Regions from separate parts of the Photobacterium sp. ABD4_091 genome, predicted to be linked through region 2. Evidence: riboswitches for the same ligand, from Rfam matches in the RefSeq annotation. Region 2 holds a riboswitch; each other region holds the start of a gene.
The links. A riboswitch is a leader RNA that binds a small molecule or an ion and turns the genes downstream of it on or off. The one in region 2 is predicted to bind cyclic di-GMP.

Region 1: linked by a shared signal. The riboswitch ahead of ACXAGQ_RS15905 (glycosyl hydrolase family 18 protein) and the one ahead of ACXAGQ_RS11835 (lytic polysaccharide monooxygenase) in region 2 are both predicted to bind cyclic di-GMP.
Region 3: linked by a shared signal. The riboswitch ahead of ACXAGQ_RS14230 (TfoX/Sxy family DNA transformation protein) and the one ahead of ACXAGQ_RS11835 (lytic polysaccharide monooxygenase) in region 2 are both predicted to bind cyclic di-GMP.

Annotation. Positions count from the first base shown of each region.
Region 1 covers NZ_JBSWWQ010000002.1:378,693-385,890, forward strand. The annotation lists gene ACXAGQ_RS15905 (glycosyl hydrolase family 18 protein) at 1-1,599, opposite strand, end outside; cyclic di-GMP riboswitch class I at 1,757-1,839, opposite strand; gene parM (plasmid segregation protein ParM domain-containing protein) at 2,560-3,591, shown strand; gene ACXAGQ_RS15915 (hypothetical protein) at 3,584-4,306, shown strand; gene ACXAGQ_RS15920 (MATE family efflux transporter) at 4,409-5,800, opposite strand; gene ACXAGQ_RS15925 (LysR family transcriptional regulator) at 5,927-6,799, shown strand; gene ACXAGQ_RS15930 (alkaline phosphatase D family protein) at 6,918-7,198, shown strand, end outside.
Region 2 covers NZ_JBSWWQ010000001.1:2,557,119-2,564,316, forward strand. The annotation lists gene ACXAGQ_RS11830 (bifunctional protein-serine/threonine kinase/phosphatase) at 1-705, shown strand, start outside; cyclic di-GMP riboswitch class I at 930-1,061, shown strand; gene ACXAGQ_RS11835 (lytic polysaccharide monooxygenase) at 1,151-2,659, shown strand; gene yiaY (L-threonine dehydrogenase) at 3,026-4,174, shown strand; gene ACXAGQ_RS11845 (GGDEF domain-containing protein) at 4,269-5,447, opposite strand; gene ACXAGQ_RS11850 (putative pterin-binding protein) at 5,459-5,956, opposite strand; gene ACXAGQ_RS11855 (ABC transporter permease) at 6,455-7,111, shown strand; gene ACXAGQ_RS11860 (ABC transporter ATP-binding protein) at 7,139-7,198, shown strand, end outside.
Region 3 covers NZ_JBSWWQ010000001.1:3,101,397-3,108,594, reverse strand. The annotation lists gene ACXAGQ_RS14235 (substrate-binding domain-containing protein) at 66-1,070, shown strand; cyclic di-GMP riboswitch class I at 1,274-1,378, shown strand; gene ACXAGQ_RS14230 (TfoX/Sxy family DNA transformation protein) at 1,503-2,093, shown strand; gene ACXAGQ_RS14225 (hypothetical protein) at 2,313-2,705, shown strand; gene ACXAGQ_RS14220 (carboxymuconolactone decarboxylase family protein) at 2,846-3,433, shown strand; gene lpdA (dihydrolipoyl dehydrogenase) at 3,445-5,703, shown strand; gene ACXAGQ_RS14210 (ABC transporter substrate-binding protein) at 5,742-6,917, shown strand; gene ACXAGQ_RS14205 (ABC transporter permease) at 6,973-7,198, shown strand, end outside.

The DNA.
Region 1 (7,198 bases), on a different contig from region 2:
GCCGGCTAAGCCATGTTGCTGGACATAGTTGCCCTTGGCTTTAACTGCTCTGGCATTATCGTAAGAGATAAGCTCCCTGGTGGTTGGGTTCCACTTGTAAGAGGCTTCTGCTTGCTCATCGTAACGATCTTCCCAGCCATTGCCTGAATGGTTGTCGGCAATGTCACGGTAATCGAGCACACCAGCCTCCCAGGTGCCATCAATGCCGCCGGTGGCCTGTCCGGTCATCGGGTTATCGCCAGTATAGTTGTGAACGCCTTTCCAGCCTCGTCCATATTTAGGTACGCCTATGACAAGCTTTTTCGGATCGAGCCCTTGTGCTAGGAGGTCATTGACGCCGCGGTCTGTGGTGTGGGTAACCGCAGGGTTATGGCTCGCATCATACAGTCCGGATTGATGGCCTAGGTTGTTCAAATCGAAGGCACCGAACATGTCGTAGTTCATCAGGAAGATGTAGTCCATATATTGCTGGGCGCGGCTGTAATCTACGACTTCGATCTTTTTGACATCGACACCGATGGCAGAAGTCAGCTCATAGGTACGGCCGGTTTCTTTGGACAAGTCATCCAGCATTTCACGCAGCTCTTTCATCAGCGTGACATACAATTCACCGTCTTTTTCTTTGTCACCAAGAGTAGGGTGAGCACCGTTACCGCCCGGGTATTCCCAGTCGATATCTACACCATCGAAGAACTTCCAGGTCTGCAGGAACTCTTTGACTGAGTTAACAAAGGTCCGGCGCTTCGCTTCATCGTGCATGAAGTAGAATGGGTCTGATAGGGTCCAGCCACCAATAGAAGGCAGGAGCTTCAAATCTGGGTAGGCTTGTTTGAGCGCCATCATCTGGCCAAAGTTACCCCGGTACGGATCAGCCCAGTCACTGACGCCTTGTTGGCCTTTTTGAAGTGCAGCCCAAGGGTCATGGATAGCGACTTTGAAATCCTCTCGCCCCGCACAGGCTTTTTGCAATGCTTCGAAGCTGCCAGGGATTTGCTTCAAGCTGTCATTGATGCCATTGCCGCCACAGATTGGGGTGAAACCGTAGATGATGTGAGTGAGGTTTTGGGCTGGGACTTTATCGATAGGGAAGGCGCGGTCATACACACTCCACTCAACAAAATAGCTACCGACAACCTTACCTGATTTATTGGTATAAGGTTTATTGTTCTCTTGCAGAACGGGTACCAACGGCGCTAAGTGGCTACCATCGGTATCGGCGATAGTAAGCTCGACGCTGCCACTTTCGCTGCAGCCATCAGCGTTACACAGTTCAACAGTCATGTCGTAGACACCACCTTTGCTGACATCAAATGTGGCGCTTTTAACGCTGCCACTGCCGGTCCAGACCGTACTGCCATCAAGTTTCACATTGGCCGTCTCTGCAGGGTCGCCGCTCCATGTTTGCCAAGAAACGGTAACGGCGACACTGTCATGTACATCAACCACGATATCTTCGTAGCTGCTGGCATCTCGGTTTAACTCGACAAGAGCGTAGGTGTGCTCACCCCAATCAATGGTTGGTGCGCCGGGTGCGGCAGCATAGCTTATTGAGGACGAGAGTAAGCCGCCAATAAATATGGCTAGATTAGACTTTTTCACAGAATGAACTCCATTTACATATAACGAGTAATGGTTTGTTGAGCGGAATAAATTGAAACTCTATTTAGAAAACGAGACAAAACAGAACCAATCAATAATGTTCACACTCCATTTGTTTTAATAAATACAAGCACAACGAAAGGGAGTAAACTCCACTTGAGGTAGCCCCGCTATCATAGATAAATCATTAGACCGGAAGCTTTGCGTCCTAAACTTTCATTTAGTTTGCCGTTGTCACAAGTACTATTAAATTAGTAGCAAAGCCTCTTATTTTGGTCAAAGAAAAATCTTTTGTTTGGTAGCAAAAAATTGTAGGTATGTGAGCTTGCTTCATGAACTTTAATGGTAAAATTAATTCAATTAAGTGTTTGAATTTAATTGGTTTGGTGATCTGTGTCTAGCAAATTGGTGCGACCAGTTTAACTCCCTGATCGCCATGCACTGCGGCCTATGGTGACAAAAAAATGTCGATATAACTTACTATTTTTTATTGTTATAGATGGCTCGGGCTATATTTTTTAGGTGAATATAGACCAAGGTAATCCATAACACTCAATCTGACACCAATATACTGTTCTTTTATTTAGGTGTTCTATGAAGCAATGGTGTTGAAAGGTATTCAGAAAATGATTTATAAAATTCAAGGACCTAATCTATTTTTATTTTAAATCAATCGCTTACTAATATCATTTGAAATAAGGTGAGGTGAATGAGCAAGAAAGTTAAACGTTAAAATTAAGTACTGTTATTCACTGGTTGTAACTAGGCTGGGTGTTAGCGAGAAATTGCTGTCAAATAAAGCTGATCGACGCACTTTCGAAGAAATTAAATGAATAACTAAGATTATTTTGTTTTTGCTGATTTGCTTCAAATCTCTCGTGCTGCGTTTGCCATTGGACTGCGGTTTATATTTACTTTCGCGTAGACAAATTACTCTCACTGAGAAAAAGCAGGAAAACAATGACGCCACGTAAATTTGCGGTTGATGACGGTTCAACCAACGTTAAAGTAAGTTGGATTGAGCAAGGTGAACTACACACCGTTATCTCGCCTAACTCGTTCCGAAAAAACTGGAAAAGTGCCGCACTGCGAAAAGACAAGAAGATCTTTAACTATACGATTGGCTCAACCAAATATACCTACGACATGACTTCAGACAAGGCGCTGGAAACAACACATGTCGATTATCAATATGATGATTTGAACCTGCTGTCCGTCCACCATGCCTTGTTACAGACAGGTATTGAACCAAGCCCGGTAAAATTGGTGGTCACCTTGCCAATAACGGAATACTACAACGGCGAAGACTGTCAGAAGAACGAAGATAAAATTGCCCGTAAGCGTGACAATTTGATGCGCCAGATCGAGCTTAACAAAGGCGAGTTGTTTGAAATCGTTGATGTTGAGGTGATGCCGGAGAGTTTACCTGCGGTGCTTTCTACCCTGACTATGCAGTCTGTTAGCCAGTTTAATCGTTCTCTGGTGATTGATATCGGTGGTACGACACTGGATATGGGGGTGATTGTTGGTGAGTTTGATGATGTTTCTGCAATCTACGGCAATAATGAAATCGGTGTGTCCATGGTGACGGATGTGGCGCGCAAGTCACTGGCTGTTGCTGACAGTGATTCAAGTTACTTGGTGGCCAATGAGCTTATCAAGCAACGTGATAATTTGGGTTTTGTTCGCGAGGTAGTGAACGACGAGAGCCAGATTTCGGTCATTCTCGACAAAATCGAAACCAAGGTTGAAGAGCTAGGTAAGCAAGTGGCATACGAAGCGAAGAAGTTCGCCAAGAACCCTAACCGTGTCTACCTAGTCGGTGGTGGAGCGAGTTTAATCTATCCGGCCGTGAAAAAAGCCTATGAGACATTGGGTGAGCGAGTCGTGCTGGTGGATGAGCCACAAGAAGCATTGGCCCGCGAGCTTTGTTTGTACCATGCAGACGGCGAGGCTGTGAACATGCCAGAGCAAGAGGCTGTCAATGGTTGATCGTTTGAAGCGGATTAATTATTCGATTTACCTCGACCCGCTCAACAACCCGGCAGATCTTTATGCGAGTAAAGTTCTTCATCAATGGGCTGAAGACTTTTCGCGTTTGAAAGCAGAGTCAGCCGAAGAGAATGGGTTGGCCTTAATCAATGCGCGGAATGTTCAGAAACAAGTCTATCTCAGTGGTTTGTTCTTGTATCTGTTAAACCCTGAACTTTCCCAGCAACTGAGTTTGCAGGTAACAGAAGCGCAGGTGTCAGCGTCAACTTTGGAGGGAATCCTGAAAGGGTTGGGGTTGCTAGCGAAAGAAATCGAGCCAGCAGCAAGCCAACAAGCACAGAATGAAATGCTTCAGGCAATGAAAGCTTCAATTGTCGAACACATTCAAGCTGAAGCAAACCATACCCGCGAGCAGCTATCGTTACAAAGTCAGCAGACGTCGCAGAAGCACCAAGCGTCGCAAAATCACCTTGAGTCACAGGAGCTGCATCCATCACAGGCAGAGCTATTGAAGCGGGTAGAGGAACAGTCGCAACAGATTGCTGAACTAAAGCAATTACTTACAGCCCAAACCGATATGATCCGTAACTTACCTAATGGCAGTGCTGGGGCTCAGCAGGGGCAACCGTTACAAGAGAATAATGAAACGCCGGTTGTTGATCTTAATGAGCGTCTTGCCCATGTGCAGAAGATCAAGAAGAAAGGGATATTCTAGCGATACCTGCCGGCTGCAATTTAAGGTAAAAGAACAAGTAAAAAGTACACGCTTTCTGCGTGTACTTTTTTATTGGGTGCATTTTAACTTCCTATGGCTGCGTTACGCCGTTACCGCGTTGAACGAGATATCGCTACGCTGCTTTTTCTGAATATCTTTCCATACCAAAGGCACAACAATCGCTGCCAGCAGAATGTTCGATAATGGCACCGACAGCCAAACACCATCTACACCAAGCCATTGCGGCAAAAAGTACAGGAATGGCAATTGAACCAGCATGTTACCCGCTGAGATACCGAGCGCCTTTCCGCCTTGGTTAACTGACATGAAGTAAACGGAAGCTAGCGCAATAAAGCCATCTAGGAACATGGCAAACAGATGCAAGCGAAGCCCATTGACTGTTTCAGTCGCAAGGGCAGGGTCGCCGTTGCTGAATAAGCTTACCAAGGTATTAGGGAACAGGTTTAGGAAGATAACTGAGCCTACCCCTGTGAGCACAACGACTTTGCTAGCAAGGATGAGCGTTGCCCGGATTTTCTTGCCATGGCCAGCCCCATAGTAATAACTGACCGGTGGCTGCATACCGCTAGCAATACCTTCCGCAAGTAGGTAGTACATGGTCATTAAGTAGCCAACAATAGCAAATGCCCCGACATGGATGGCACTGCCATAATCCATAAAAAGCTTGTTGTGTACGGCAATGATAAAGCTGAAATAGACATACATAAACAAGCTAGATGTGCCAAGGCTTACTGCATTAGCCGCAATACGGAAGTTAAATCTCAGAGTGCTTAAATTGAGCCTTAGCTTTGAATAGTGCGTAAAAAAATAGCCAACCGCCACGACAGTGATAGATATTTGGGCAATGATTGTTGCAATCGCAGCCCCTTTGAGCCCCATATCCAAATGGGCAATGAAAATGTAATCGAGGATGATATTGATCACTGCACCCGCCATCATCAATGCGGTTGAGAAGTTAGGGCTATCGTCGTTACGGATGAGCATGGGCAGGGCACCTGCGGCGATCGTAAATACTGCGCCCCAAGTGAAGACTTCGATATAGGCGCTGCCCATTGCCAATGGCGTTCCTGTTGCGCCCTGTGCGAGCAATAACGATGGAGCAATCATGGCCAGCAGAGCCATCACCAATAAACCAAAGATCGCGATTAGGCCCAGGCCGGTTGAGAGTGCCTGCTGCGCCTTGGTGTGGTTGCCTTCGCCTTTGTAGATTGAAATAAGGCTGCCTGTACCCATGCCCACAAGTAAGCCGAGGCCAGCAATAAGGCCGATGATTGGCCAGGCCATATTGATACCAGCCAAGCCTTCAAAACCGATGTAGTGGCCAACGAAAATACCATCAATGACTTGATACAGGCCGTTTACCAGCATGGCGGCGACGGACGGTATCGCATATCGCCAGAAAGTTTTACTAATACTTTTGTTATCAATTGTAGTGCTTGGCTGTGGTGACTCTTGAGTGATTTTCTCTTGCATGGGATATCAGGCTTTTGTGACTTTGATATCATTATCGTTATTTTCAAGATTGATTGAAGTTGGTATCCATCCGGTTTTCGGATGGGTTAAAATGAAGAGTCATTGGATTACTGTGGGATGAGCTGCGTGAATTGGACGATAGATCAACTGGAAGCTTTTGTAAGTGCGGTGAAACACGGCTCTTTTTCCGCCGCAGCCAGGCACCTGGGTAAAGCGCAATCACGAGTGAGTACCGCGATTAACAACCTTGAGCTGGACTTGGGGTTTGAGTTGTTTGATCGGAGTGCCCGGTTGCCGGTGTTAACTGCCGCCGGTGAAGAAATGTACATAGAAGCTCAGACGGTACTGGCACAGTGTCAGCGTTTATCGGCCAGAGCCATGACTGTATCCTCAGGTGAGGAGGCGACATTTACTATAGCGATTGATGAAGCAGTGCCGGTTACTGCATTTGAGAGCCTATTTGCTTTGTTGGCAGAGCGCCATCCATTGCTGAAACTGACAATCATTAATGGCTCGCAACAAGATATTTCGCAATGGGTGGAGTCTGAAAAGGCTGATCTTGGAGTACTGTTTCACCAAGATGTTTTGCCTGAGAGCTTGGAATTTACCTCAATAGGCCAATTCAAACATGCCTTGATTGTGTCGAAAGCACACCCTTTGGCAAAAATCCCTGCTCCGAAAATCGCTGATCTAACCCAGCACAGGCAACTCGTGATTCGTGATCGAATGGGAATAGGTAAAGCGAAGCCTATTTCATCAAACTATTGGCATATTGACTCTTATTATCTGATTTCCGCCATGGTGATACGCGGCATAGGCTGGGCGTTAGTTCCTGAGCACGTTGCAAAGGAGATATGGTACGTGGATGAACTGGTGGAGTTGTCGAGTGAAGAAATCCCTGAGCCCCTTTTAGTTGAGATGGGTGTAGTTAAGCGCAGGGACAAAGGAGTCGGCCAAGTGATGAATTGGATGTATGCCGAGTTGGCAGACATTTTTTAGCTGAGGTTCAATTTCTAGTTATCTTTATTAAACAAATTGTTGCTGCTAATGTCGTACCTATAACACACTAAAAAAACAACACCGCGAAACATAAAGAAATAAAGAGTACAGCCAAGCTATGACCGTTGAATCGCCGTTAAACAGAACTCAAATTAACTCTCAGCCATTGCCTCTTATCCTTGCCGGGCCGATTTTACGTAAGGTAACACCCAAGGAGCTGACGTTGTGGTTTGCGGTTTCAAGCCCGCTGGAAGGCACCTTTACTCTCTATCAGCAAGCAGAACAAAAAGAACTGTTTTCTGGCAGCCTCTCTCAGGGAAAGCACATCCAAATTGGGGGGCGAGCTTGGGTATATCAAGTAACTTATCGTGGTGAGTTTCCTGCTGATATCCCGTTAGA
Region 2 (7,198 bases):
TTTCTGTATCATGTTTGCCAATGGGTAGAAGGAAAATCATTGCGACAATGGATGGACGATAACCCTAAACCGGATATTGAAAAAGTACGGGTAATGGCTGAGGAGATAATTAAGTCAATTCGTGTGATGCAGCGCCATCGGCTTATTCATCGTGATATTAAGCCAGAAAATTTAATTGTTGACCAATTTGACCAAATCGTCATTATTGATTTTGGTTCCGTTTATTCTGAGCATTTTGATGAAGTGCAAACACCTATTGCCGAAACGGTACCCGTTGGTGATATTAAATATTTATCTCCGGAGTGTTTGTTAGGCGGTAAAGTCTCCATGAGGTCTGACATGTATTCAATATCTATCATTATTTACGAGATGCTGACAGGCCATTTCCCTTACCCATTTCCCAACACATTTAAACCGGCACAGGCAAATAGCCAATGGCCGGAATATATACCCCTAGAGAATTATCGTGATGACCTGCCTGCGTGGCTGGATATAGTTATTCGTAAAGGGTGTTTTGCCCGGGCTAACCAACGTTATGAAGCCCTTTCTGAGCTGAAGAATGACCTGTTCCATCCGTCTTCACAAGTGCTGAGGCAGGCAGGCAAACGGTCTTTGAAAAGCAAGAATCCAGTGCAATTTTGGAAAATTATATCACTTTGCTTGTTTTTTATTGTGATTGCTCAAATTGCCGTCATGGTAAGTTGATATTACGGGTGTGAATTACTATGTTGGAGTTATTGGTGGTGCAAATGGCTTCATGGTTTTAATTATTTCATTTCTGTCAATTTAATTTATTAATCTTAATAACTTAAAATTAAATGAGATCATCCTTCCATTGCTAATGGCTGATTTTTGCTGATATTAAAAAAAACACTATAAATATACCGAGCTCCTTCAGTCTAAACCTTGAAGTGGCTTATTTTTATATCGTCAGCTAAAGGCTAATTATCCGAAAGGGTAGGGCGCAAAACTTCCGGCCTACGGAGAAATATTTTTTAAAGCACTGTCTCTTAAAACACTGCCTCTTAAAAAATAGCCTCTAGGGTAGCGGGGTTACCTGATAGGAATAAGCAAGATCAAACGATAAGATCAACGCAGTGGCTTCTTCCCATTAGCTGGCTTCCCAAAATAATCATAATGGAAGCTAAACATGAAAAAGGTGATTAACTTTTCTTTGGGCGCTATGTCAGTCATGGCCGCCCTCTCTCCATTACACGCAAGTGCCCATGGTTGGGCCGACTTCCCTGCTGCTCGCCAGGTGATATGTGAGTCTGACGGTGGTCACTGGGGGCCATCAGATGGTTCCCAGATCCCGAATGAAGCGTGCCGTGCCGCATTTATGGAGTCGGGAACCTATCCGCTAGTGCAGAAAAATGAGTTTGCCGCATTGGTTAAGGATTATCACAACATGGATGCGGTTAAGGCAGCAGTGCCGGACGGTACTATCTGTTCCGGTGGTGATCCGCGTAAGAGCGGCATGAGTGTTGCCTCGGGGCATTGGCAGCGTACCGACATGAAAGCCGGTGAAACTTTCACTTTGCGCTACCGTGCAACGGCACCGCATAACCCGAGTTTTTGGCAATTCTACCTGACCAAGCCGGGTTACAATGCTGCGCATAGCCGTATTGGCTGGGATGATCTGGAGCTGATTGATACTACGGGCAATGTCGCAGTGACGCAGGAAGGCAATGGCCAGTACTACCTGATTGATGTGACCCTGCCAAGCGGCCGTTCTGGTGAGGCAACGCTGGTGTCACGCTGGCAGCGCAATGATCCGGCCGGTGAAGGTTTCTACAACTGTAGTGATATCCGTTTTGACGGTGAAGTGTTACCGCCTGAGTGGACGACTAAGGGCCAGTACGTCAAGCCGGGTGTCGAGGCGCAAGATGGCGATAGCGTCTGGTTCCGTATTTTCAACAAACAAGGCTCTGAAATTGTATTCGAGAAGCTGCCAATTACAGCGGCTAACGAGAACATCAATACTTGGTCTTATGATCTTGCTCAACTGATCAACGAGAAATACCCAACCGTTACTCAGGTGGGTGTGGAAGAAGCATCGGGTGATATCGTTTATCAGCCATCGGATCTGTATACCAACCAAGTCTTTGTCACCAACCCTGATTACAATTACGCGCTGGATGTGCGTGATGGGGATGTGATTGAACCCGCTCCGGTAACAGTTCAAGGCCTGAAAAGCGAATACACCCAGGGCAGCGATAGTAAAACCTACATTGATGCAACAGTCAGCTCTGAAGGCCGGTACCTGATCAACATGAAGTTGCTGGATAGCACAGGTCACCAGTTAGCGCTGGCGAGTGATATTGTCGATAACGGTAACATTGACCTATCGGTATTCACGACCGAAACAGGCTCATTCAGTGTTGTGGTAACCGCAGCTGAGCAAGACAGCAGCGAACACAAGGTTGTTGAAACCAAGCCGATTACCATCAAGGATAGCTCAGGTGGCGGTGATTACGACTATGCCTATCCTGATGGTATCGGTAGTTATGTACCGGGTGAGACAGTCGTGCTTGGCCGCGACGGTAACACCTACCAGTGCCGACCATTCCCAGAAGGTGGCTGGTGTAACATTGACTCACCGCACCATTACGAACCTGGATTTGGTTCAGCGTGGCAGGATGCCTGGATCAAGCAATAACCACCAAAGCAATAAGTAGCCATTTAATATGGCGTCAAAACGCTGGCACAAGCCAGCGTTTTTTTATGCGTTTCAGATCACAAAATAGCCCCGCTCGTAGTGATAAATCGAAAAGCAGTGTTTCCCTGGGTAGACAATGTTTATATGTAACTTGTTGATTTGATGATCTGGCTCAAACTACATGACATGAATGCTTTGTGAGGATTTATAATTTGCTCCAGATCAATTTGTTGCACACATTTCTGGTGGTAGGTTTTATTTGCAGAGAGCAAGACTGATTACGTATAGCCCGTTTACGCATAAGCGAGAGACAGAAGCAGAAGCGGTTTATGGTAATTAGTTTTTGATAATTATGGAGAATTTATCATGAGTAGCGCATTTTTTATCCCAACAGTCAACTTGATGGGTGCCGGCTGCCTGGCAGAAGCTGCTGATGCAGTGAAGGCCCACGGCTTTAAAAAAGCCCTGATTGTGACTGATAAAGTGCTAAGCCAAATCGGTATGGTTAAGCAGGTTGCAGATCTGCTGGCACAGCGTGATATTGATTCTGTTGTTTTTGATGGTACACAACCAAACCCAACGATTGGTAATGTTGAAGCAGGTTTGGCGTTGTTGAAAGACGGTGAATGTGATTTTGTCATTTCGCTGGGTGGCGGTTCACCGCACGACTGTGCCAAGGGGATTGCGCTGGTTGCTTCTAACGGCGGTAAAATTGCTGATTACGAAGGTGTCGATCAGTCTGCAAAACCTCAGTTGCCATTGGTGTCGATTAATACCACTGCAGGTACTGCAAGCGAAATGACGCGCTTCTGTATCATTACCGATGAAGCGCGCCATATCAAAATGGCTATCGTTGACAAGAACACCACACCGCTGATGTCGGTAAACGATCCTGAGCTAATGCTGGCCAAGCCTGCCTCCCTGACTGCTGCGACAGGTATGGATGCATTGACTCACGCGATTGAAGCTTATGTTTCTATCGCTGCAACGCCAATTACCGATGCGGTGGCTATCAAGGCGATTGAGCTTGTCCAAGCGCACCTGCGCACGGCAGTGAAAGACGGCCAGAACATCGAAGCCCGTGAGCAAATGGCTTATGCGCAGTTCATGGCAGGTATGGCATTTAACAATGCTTCTCTGGGCTATGTTCACGCCATGGCGCACCAGCTAGGTGGCTTCTACGATCTGCCACACGGTGTATGTAATGCGGTATTGCTGCCGCACGTCCAGCGCTACAACGCACAGGTTTGTCCTGAGCGCCTGAAAGATGTCGCAAAAGCGATGGGCGTGAATGTTGAAGGCATGACGGCAGAGCAGGGCGCGGAAGCAGCACTGGAAGCCATTCAGGAACTGTCTCAGGATGTGGGTATTCCTGCTGGCCTTCAGGAGCTAGGCGCGAAGGCAGAAGATATCGCGGTATTGGCTGACAACGCACTGAAAGATGCGTGTGGCTTTACTAACCCGAAACAAGCCAGCCACGAAGAAATTTCAGCTATCTTTGCTGCGGCAATGTAACTGAGCCAACACCACTGCACGATTGATTGTTTGCGCCCACCATTAGGTGGGCGCTTTTTTGTTTTCGATTGCTAGCATGCTTAACGCAAAGAATTTATAGGCTGTTGCTGAAGCGCTCCGAAGATGGTGCCGTCTCTTTTGCTGCAGCCCCTTCTGGTATAGTCTCTTCCGGTATAGCCTCATTCGGTGCTGATGGCCTTTTGTAATGCATAACACCGTTTTTCCCCTGCTGCTTAACTTCATACATGGCAAAGTCGGCCTGTTGTAGGACTTCACTGACACTGGAGGCGTTGCCCGGGTATTCGCTGCTGCCGATGCTGGCGGAAACTGGGTAGCTTTTGCCGTTCAGGATGACGGGGTGCTTGAAACTGTTGAGCAGCTTTTGACTGATATTGATTTCGTGCTCCCACGCCAGCGACTCAATCACGGCGAACTCATCCCCGCCCATGCGTGCAACGTGGTAGTGTTCCCCGCTCATTGCTGCCAAGCGGCTGGCCACGGTGATTAAAAGTTTGTCGCCGGCATGGTGCCCCAGTGTGTCATTGATTTCCTTGAACCCATCTAAATCAATGAGGTAAAAGCGAAAAGGTTGTCCGGTCGAGACCAGCTCGCTGAGGTAGTGGTTGAGCCACAAGCGGCTGTGGATCCCGGTTAAGGTATCGCTCATTGCCAGCTTGCGCATGGCGGATGACTCGCGCCATAGCGCCCACAATAAAATACCACCGAGCAAGACAATGGCACAAAGCAGGAAGTAAACCAGCACTTTCATGGTCTGGGTGGCCTCAACCCGCTTGAGGAGATCGCCACTCGAGAGGCGGAATTTGTGGCTGAGGAAAATCACCAAATTCTCGTAGCGGTCTTTGACGTCCGTGATCAGCCTTGCCTCGGAATCGCCCGGCTCGAAGGCGATGAGCTGTGGTTCTATGGAGCGGATATAGGCAAATTGCTTGCTGATTTGATGGTAGGCACCATCAAAGTGATATAGGTGGCTGATATGGGTGTTATTGAGAATAGTTTTGAACCGGCTCCATAGGATCTCGTATTGCAGCATCATATCGTTATGGTCACTGGTACCCACTGCATAGCGGTGAAGCTGGAGGTGGAACTCAGCATATTCCTTGTGCAGCTGGAGAACATACCACGCGGCCTCGTTTTGGCTATTGGCAATGATATCTGAATTGCGCTTCAGGGCAGTGACTGCCACCAGGATACTGATAATCAGCAATGGCGTGATATAAATGAGCAGGGAGGTGATGCGGCGGCTAATTCCCATATGCAGCTCGACTACATGGCTTCGATAACGGTGAGCTGCCAGACCATGTTGGCAAGGTGCTTGGTTTCAGCAGCTTCGGGATGTTCATTGAGGGAAATGATAACCCAATAGGGGCCGTAGTCTCTCACTTTCAAATATTGGCCATCTTGCTTGATGGCGAGCAATGGGTTGTATTGCTTGATGTAGTCATGGCTGACCTCGACGGAGTAATCATTGAGGGCGAGCAGCTTCAGCTTGGCAACCGATAAGTCAAAATGCTCGAGCAGTGTCAGCAGGCGGACGCCTTCAAACGTTGCGCTCTGCTCTAGCCAGGGGAGGTGAGTTGAAATTGACGATTGGGGAAGCCCTTCAAGTTGATTGCGTTCAAGGGTAATAGAGAGCTGCTTGCCTGAACGGTCTTTACCGGTTAATGCCAGTGGGATTCCTTGGCTCCATGTCGAGAATGTGGTGAAAAGGGCAAAACAGTAAAAAAGGCACAGTATTGCCAACCTCGGGTTTGCCTGCTGCATCGTAACTCCCCTAAATTTTCGTCCTGAACTCTCCAGCGCAATAGCAATACGTTTCTTGCGGCAGAGAACACTGAAGCGGCTTGGATATATACCCAAGCAACTTGAGGTAACTTGGGTATAATTGTAGTTGTTTCTGTTACAAGTGAGGCAAAGAAATCAAAACAAAATAGAAAGAGTTCGTTGTAATTTTATTATTGGCTGATGTGTTTTTAATCATGCGGTTAGCGAGTTTATGTGCTTTTTTTGAACGCATCTAAGTGGTGAGATCAAAATAATTTCTGAAAAAACTTGAGCTGGTCAGGCTTACTCTCTAGAATCCCCCTTCCTTTTTCGCTTGTATGACTAGTGGTCTGACAAGCGATGCTAATGGTGTAAACCATGTCTATCAGGGCGGAGCCCCTGTTTTGACAACCTTGTGGTTGTATCAATGTTTCCGGCGCCTAAGCGGAAGCACTCATTAAACAATCTGTGTTCAACTCGTAAATCCAGGAGTGCAAATTGGAAATTTTCAATTTCGTTCTGGACAACTGGGATGTGATTGTCTCTCGCACTGTAGAGCATCTGTCGTTGGTGAGCCTGGCCGTTGGCCTAGCCATGATGACAGGGGTACCTATTGGTATCGCAATTACCCAGAATCAGCGTGTCGCCAATGTGGTGTTATACGTTGCGTCCATTATCATTACGATCCCTTCTATTGCCTTGTTCGGGATCATGATCCCTGTTCTGTCGATTATCGGCCAGGGTATTGGTTATCTGCCTGCAGTGATTGCGGTTTTGCTGTATTCGCAGTTGCCAATTATTCGTAATACCTACACCGCAATTAACAACGTTGACCCGGCCCTGCGCGAAGCGGCAAGGGGTATCGGCCTGACCAACATGCAGCGCCTGCGCCTGGTGGAAATTCCACTGGCAATCCCGGTGATCATGGCTGGTGTGCGTACCGCCGTGGTGATGAATATCGGCGTTATGGCGATCGCCACCTACATCGGTGCCGGTGGCTTGGGGACGTTTATTGCACGAGGGATCAGCCAGTCTGACCCGCGCCAGCTGATTGTTGGTGCTGTAGCTGTGAGCCTGTTGGCAATCTTTGCCGATACGGTATTGGCGAAAATCCAAAAGAAATTCACACCGAAAGGTGTCGTCGTTCACGGCTAAGTTTTACGAATTTAAGAGGGCGTTTTCATGATCCAACTTGAGAACCTGACAAAAGTTTTTGAAACACCACAGGGTGTGGTGACAGCA
Region 3 (7,198 bases), 540 kb from region 2:
TTTTTCTGTTGAGTAAATGATTAATTTATAAGGTTCTCTGACCTTTCATTATTAGAAGAATAACTATGGCAACGATTAAAGATGTTGCACGTATGGCTGGTGTATCAACAACCACAGTCTCTCACGTGATAAACAAAACTCGCTTCGTCGCAGAAGCAACCCAAAAGAAAGTGCTGGCTGCGGTAGACGAGTTGAATTACGCACCAAGCGCAGTTGCGCGAAGCCTTAAATGCAACTCAACCAAAACCATTGGCATGCTGGTGACCAAGTCAACCAATCCCTTCTTTGCGGAAGTTGTCCACGGCGTTGAGGAGTTCTGCTACGGAGCAGGCTACACCCTGATCCTGTGTAATACAGAAGGGAACCTGTCTAAACAGCGTGATTACCTACGCATGCTGGCCGAAAAGCGTGTAGATGGCTTGCTTGTTATGTGTTCAGACCTAGATGAGCAGCTTTTGGGCTTGCTAGAGCGCCAGAAAGACACCCCGATGGTGATCATGGACTGGGGCCCAGAGAGCCCGCACACGGATAAAATCCAAGACAACGCCGAGCTTGGTGGCTATGTCGCGACCAAATTCTTTATCGAACATGGTCACAAGGCCATTGGCTGCCTTACTGGACACAGTGAAAAAACCGCTTGTCGCGAACGCCTGAAAGGCTTCCGCAAAGCCATGGGCGAAGCGGGCCTAGAGGTCAATGAGGACTGGATCATCGAAGGTGACTTTGAGTGTGAGTCCGCAGTTGACGCTGCCAAGAATATTATTGCGATGGAAGAGCGCCCCAGCGCGATTTTCTGCTTTAATGACATCATGGCTATGGCGATGATCAGTACCTTCCAGCAAGCAGGCATCAACGTGCCGGAAGATATCTCTATCATTGGCTATGACAATATTGATCTGGCACCTTACTTTTCGCCGCCGCTCACCACGATTCACCAGCCAAAACGCCGCCTAGGCAAGAGTGCAATTGAAATTTTGATGCACCGCGTGAAAAACAAAGAGCACGCCACCCAGGTTTTCGAGATGGTGCCTGAGCTGGTGATCCGCCACTCAGTGAAAAAATTAAACTAAGTAGCCGCCAGCGTTTACTTTTTTAACTTTCAAACGGAGGAATTTTCCTCCGTTTTTTTATATCTATTGCAACGCAGATAAAGTCATTTTGAGACAAAAATATTCCTTCAACAGCAAAATTTAGCGCAAATTTATGGAATCAACATCACACTTCCAAAGTTGCGATCAAGTTCAAAAATATCATCTGGGATATTCTTAAATTGTCACGAACAAGGCAAACCTATCGAAAGATAGGGACGCAAAGCTTCCGGCCTAAGAGTCGTCGGGTTTTATTAACTCAGTCAACTTATGGTAGCGGGGTTGCCGATGGATATAGCAACTAATGTCAAGAAAGTCTTACTTTTTCCTGACAGTGTAATGTATTGATATTTGCTATTCTTCAATCCTCGCTCTGTTGTTAGGTGACCCAAGAAATTTTCACCGAGAAGAAGCATGGACAAACCAATTTTAAAAGAATCTTTACGCCTGTTTAGTTGTTTCGATAACGTTAAGTCACGCTCAATGTTTGGTGGTTTTGGGATTTTTGCGGGTGAAACAATGTTTGCACTCGTAGTAAATGACAAACTCCATCTTCGAGCCAACGCACAAAACGAACAAGACTATAAAAAGGCGGGGCTTAAACCATATATCTATAAAAAACGCGGCTTTCCAGTTGTAACCAAACATTACGCGATACCCGATGAATGGTGGAATGACACTGGCAAGATTATCGAACAAGCCTCTCGCTCTCTTGATGCCGCAAAAGTCGATAAAGAGACCAAAGAAAAAGCATCACCAGATCGAATAAAAGACCTACCAAACCTTCGCCTTGCGAATGAAAGAATGCTTAAGAAAGCAGGTATTTGTTCGGTTGATGAATTAATGGAAGCGGGCTCTATCAATGCCTTTAAAGCATTACAAGATACTCACCAAGGGACTGTGAGCATTGATTTGCTCTGGGCTCTAGAAGGGGCAATTAGCGGGAAACACTGGTCCGTTATTCCAAAAGACAGGCGATCTGAGTTGCTAGCAAAATTAAGCTAGCGAGATAAGTTGCATATATATAAAGAGGCCATTACGGTCTCTTTTTTGTATTTTTTCGACACTTACACGTGTCAATATTCAATCATTTCATTGACAACTTTTTGTCAATTTTCGTTAAAAATTGAATCATCTCACAACGCTGTTTATAAAACGCTCAACACCCTTTTATTGGACACTCACCCTAGTAAAATATGTTTCAAAATAGCACCGGGGGTAATTATGAACTGTTCCAAACCTTTTCCAGGGCAAAGCGATCAAATGTTCAAGGATAAGTTTGGCAAGTGGCCACGAATTATGCGCCTACTTGTTTTGTTCAGCCTGCTTCCTCCTCTTGTCGCTTTTATTCTTGTTCAGAATAACATCACTACATATCAGTCACTTCACAGCTTACTGGTATCTATCGCTAGCTTAAATGCGTTGTTGCTTTTTTGGGGCCTACTGTTAAAAATCAGGGCTCGCAAGTACTGGTATCGCAATTACCACATAGGTAAAACCATGCTGCTGGCCTTCGTGCCTCTAATGGCATGTGGCTATATTGTTCTGACGGAACTCTCTTCAGAGAAAGTGATCACCCAGTCCAAAGCTCAAACTGTACAAATATCGGTCAACTAAACACTTATTTCTGTCCACGAGTGAAATAATTTACTTCCTAGTAAGGTCTTTGTCTCATAACTATCTGATAATTTCGGTAATAATTACCACCGCTATCCTGATAGGCTCACAGTAGCATAACAAAGAGACAAGGGGTCACCGTGCGCATTTCCGCCAAAGAAAACTACTCACTATTTATCAAGCCACTTCTGTGGCTGCAAAAACGCCATTACGGCAAAGTTTTGAATCCCGCTAAGCTGTGGGGTCGCCGCCCTACGTTATTTTGGCTTGTCGCTGGTTTCTTCGGCTACCTGGATCGCCGCTCATCCCCATTAAGCCCTGTGACTCGCTCACTGGTTTGTGTCAGGGTTTCCCAGCTAAACGACTGCGCATTTTGTGTCGATGCCAATGGCATGAAGCTTGCCGAGCGTTGTGATTCTGTCGAGAAAATCAAAGCGCTTGCCAACTGGCAGCAAAGTGAACTCTTCAATGAGCAAGAGCGGGCAGTATTGGGTTATGTAGAAGCGATGACCATCACAGGGCAGCGCGTTACCGATGAAATGCTTTCAGATTTAAAACAATGGTTTGATGAAGATGCTATTGTTGATTTAACCGCGCTGGTTGCATTTCAAAACCTGTCGGCAAAATTTAACACTGCACTTGATGTACCTGAGCAAGGATTTTGTTCACTCCCGATCCAACCTGGTGGACAGCAATCCGCTGATGCCCCTACTCATACGGACAAATAAAGGAGCAAATTATGGACAGAAAAAAACTGCTGGTTGTCAGCGTAGTTGTGTCATTGATTGCTGTTTGGTTTGCATTTGATCTTGGCCAGTACTTTACCCTTGAACAAGCCAAGGCACAGCAAATCGCACTGACTGACACCATCCATGCCAAGCCTTTCCTCTCAAGCATGGTCTACTTTGTTCTTTACATTGTTGTCACCGCACTGTCTTTACCGGGTGCAGCGATTATGACTTTGCTCGGTGCAGCGCTATTCGGTTTCTGGTGGAGCCTACTACTGGTTTCTTTTGCCAGCACGATTGGTGCTACCCTCGCCTTCTTGTTTAGTCGCTTCATCCTGCGTGACTGGGTACAGGCTAAATTCGGCCACCGCCTATCCGCAATTAACCGGGGCATTGAGAAAGACGGTCCGTTTTACCTGTTCACACTGCGTTTAATACCAGTATTCCCGTTTTTCATCGTTAACTTGCTGATGGGTTTGACGCCAATTTCTACCCGCATGTTCTATCTAGTCAGTCAGCTGGGTATGCTAGCCGGTACTGCTGTCTACATTAACGCCGGTACCCAGTTAGGCCAGATAGACAGCCTAAGCGGCATAATCTCTGCGCCCGTATTGGTATCGCTGGCACTACTGGGTATCTTCCCGCTGATCGCCAAATCCGTCATGCAAATTCTCAACAAGCGCCGTGTTTACGCTGAATGGGACAAGCCAAATCATTTTGACCAGAACATGATCGTCATTGGTGCAGGCGCAGGTGGTTTGGTTAGCGCGTATATCGCGGCGGCGGTAAAAGCCAAGGTGACTCTTATTGAGCGCCATAAAATGGGGGGTGACTGCCTCAATACCGGTTGCGTTCCATCCAAAGCCATTATCCGCGCAGCCCACACCATGGCTGAAATAACCCGTGCCAAGGATTTTGGTATCGAGACCGGCGAAGCCAAAGTGGATTTTTCCAAGGTGATGCAACGTGTTCACAACGTAATTGGTAAAATCGAACCCCATGACAGCGTAGAGCGTTACAGCAAACTGGGCGTAAACTGTATCTCTGGTGAAGCGACTATTCTCTCGCCTTGGGAAGTCGAAGTGAACGGTGAACGTATCACGACCCGTAATATCGTGATTGCTACGGGTGCTCACCCGCTGGTACCGGGTATCCCTGGTTTAGATAAAGTTAACTACCTAACTTCAGATTCTATCTGGTCTTTGACTGAACAACCCCAGCGCCTATTAGTACTGGGTGGTGGCCCAATCGGTTGTGAACTGGCGCAAAGCTTCCAGCGCCTAGGCAGCGATGTCACCTTAGTCGAAATGGCTGAACAGCTGCTCATTCGTGAAGATAGTGACGCTGCCGCTTTGGTCAAGTCCAGCCTTGAGCAAGACGGTGTAGACATTAAAGCTGGCCATAAAGCGGTGAAATTCGAACGTGTTACCGATGAGCAAGGTAACGAGCAGCAGCGTGTGTTGTTGGAAACCGCTAACGGTGAGTCACTAACCGTTGAATTTGACGCCGTGATGCTGGCCCTGGGGCGTGTTGCTAATGTACAAGGTTTCGGCCTTGAGAAACTTGGCATTACCACATCTGAACGTGGCACAGTCGAGGTTAATGAATACCTTCAAACCAAGTACCCGAACATCTTTGCCGTTGGCGATGTTGCCGGTCCGTTCCAGTTGACCCATGCTGCCGCTCACCAGGCATGGTACGCAGCTGTGAATGGTTTATTTGGCCAGTTCAAGAAATTCAAAGCTGATTACTCGGTACTACCAGCAGCGACCTATACTTCACCAGAAGTGGCCCGTGTCGGTATTAATGAGAAAGAAGCCAAGCAACAAGGTATTGATTTTGATATTGTTACCTACGGAATTGATGACTTGGACCGGGCGATTACCGACGGTGAGGATCATGGCTTTATCAAAGTGATCACGCCAAAAGGCAAGGACAAAATCCTTGGAGCAACCATTGTTGGCCATAATGCTGGCGAATTACTTGCCGAATTTACCCTTGCAATGCGCCACGGCCTAGGCCTGAACAAGATATTGGGTACCGTCCACCCTTACCCAACAATGAGTGAAGCCGCAAAATACACGGCTGGGGTATGGAAACAAGCCAATGCACCACAAGGGCTGCTTACACTGGTTGAGAAATACCATGGCTGGATGCGCAAAGACGAGCAAGCTGCTGCTAGCGAGCGTGAAGCTGAATCAGCGAGCGCTGTTGAAATAAGCAGGGTTGAAAATAGACACCGTAGAAACAGCACCAAAGCGCAGCAATGAAGGTGCGCTAAGCGAAAAATAGGGATGAGAAAAGGATCATGAAAAAAACACTCCTGGGGCTGGCGCTTGCGCTGGCCTCTGGCCTTAGCACGGCACAAGCAGCTCCCGCACCAGAACAAAACTGGGATGACATCGTTAAACAGGCTGAAGGGCAAACTGTCTATTTCAATGCCTGGGGTGGCAGCCAAGAAATCAATGATTACCTACGCTGGGCAGGTCGCCAGCTACAAGCCCAGTATGGTGTCAGCCTCAAACACGTCAAAGTCGCCGACATCGCTGAAACTACCCAGCGCCTGCTGGCAGAAAAAGCCGCAGGTAAAAACGAAGGCGGCAGTGTTGACCTGGTTTGGATCAATGGTGAAAACTTCCGCTCGATGAAGGAAAGTAACCTGCTGCACGGCCCATTTACCCAGCAACTGCCTAACTGGCAATATGTGGACACTCGCCTGCCAATCGATGAAGACTTCACCGAGCCAACGGTCGGCTTGGAGGCTCCATGGGGCGTCGGCCAGTTAGTCTTTATCCATGACAAAGAAACTCTCAACAACCCGCCGAAGAATTTCGCCGAGCTGCTGAGTTTAGCAAAAGCCTTCCCGGGCAAGGTAAGCTACCCGCAACCACCTGAGTTTCACGGCAGCAGCTTTTTGAAAGCCGCTTTGCTGGAGCTAACCAATGAACCGGATTCACTCTACTCTGCAATTGACAGCCAGAAGGAACGCCAGCGATTTGAGCAGGTAACGGCACCGTTGTGGCAATACCTCGACCAGCTCCACCCTGTTGCCTGGCAACAAGGCAAGCGCTTCCCGTCGGGCACCAGTGAGACTATCCAGCTACTTGATGATCAGCAACTGCTGCTAGCTATTACGTTCAACCCAAACGCCGCCAATGCCGCGATAGAAAATGGTAACTTGGTCGATACGGCGCAAACCTATGCTTTTGAACAAGGTGCATTGTCTAATATCCACTTTTTGGCGATACCCTGGAATGCCCAAGCGAAAGCAGGCGCTCTGGTCACCATCAATTTCTTGATGAGCCCGGAGGCACAAGCACGCAAGGCGGATGCAAAAATCTGGGGGGACCCATCTGTTTTGAAACCAGAATCTCTGGCCAATAGCGGCGCGCACGGCTTTTCATTGTTCAAATCGATTCCTGAGCCACACCCAAGCTGGCTGACCGCCATTGAGCTTGAATGGCAAAAGCGCTACGGCAGCTAAAATTAAAAGGCTAAGCCTAACGGGTGGGAGTTAACTCCCACCCAATGAGTAATTTATGGTTCATCTATTTTTTATTTTCGCCCTTATTCTTTGTTTTTTGCCCCTCTTGCCAGGCATTATCGGGCTGTTACTGCCTTCGCTATCTTGGATCCCGACCTTAGGCTTTGATAGTGTTTCCGTTACGGCATTTATTGATGTAGGTACATGGCCTAACCTTGCCGTATCTATCGCGTTAAGCTTGCTCACAGGGCTTGGCAGCACCGCTCTTGCATTGTTATTTA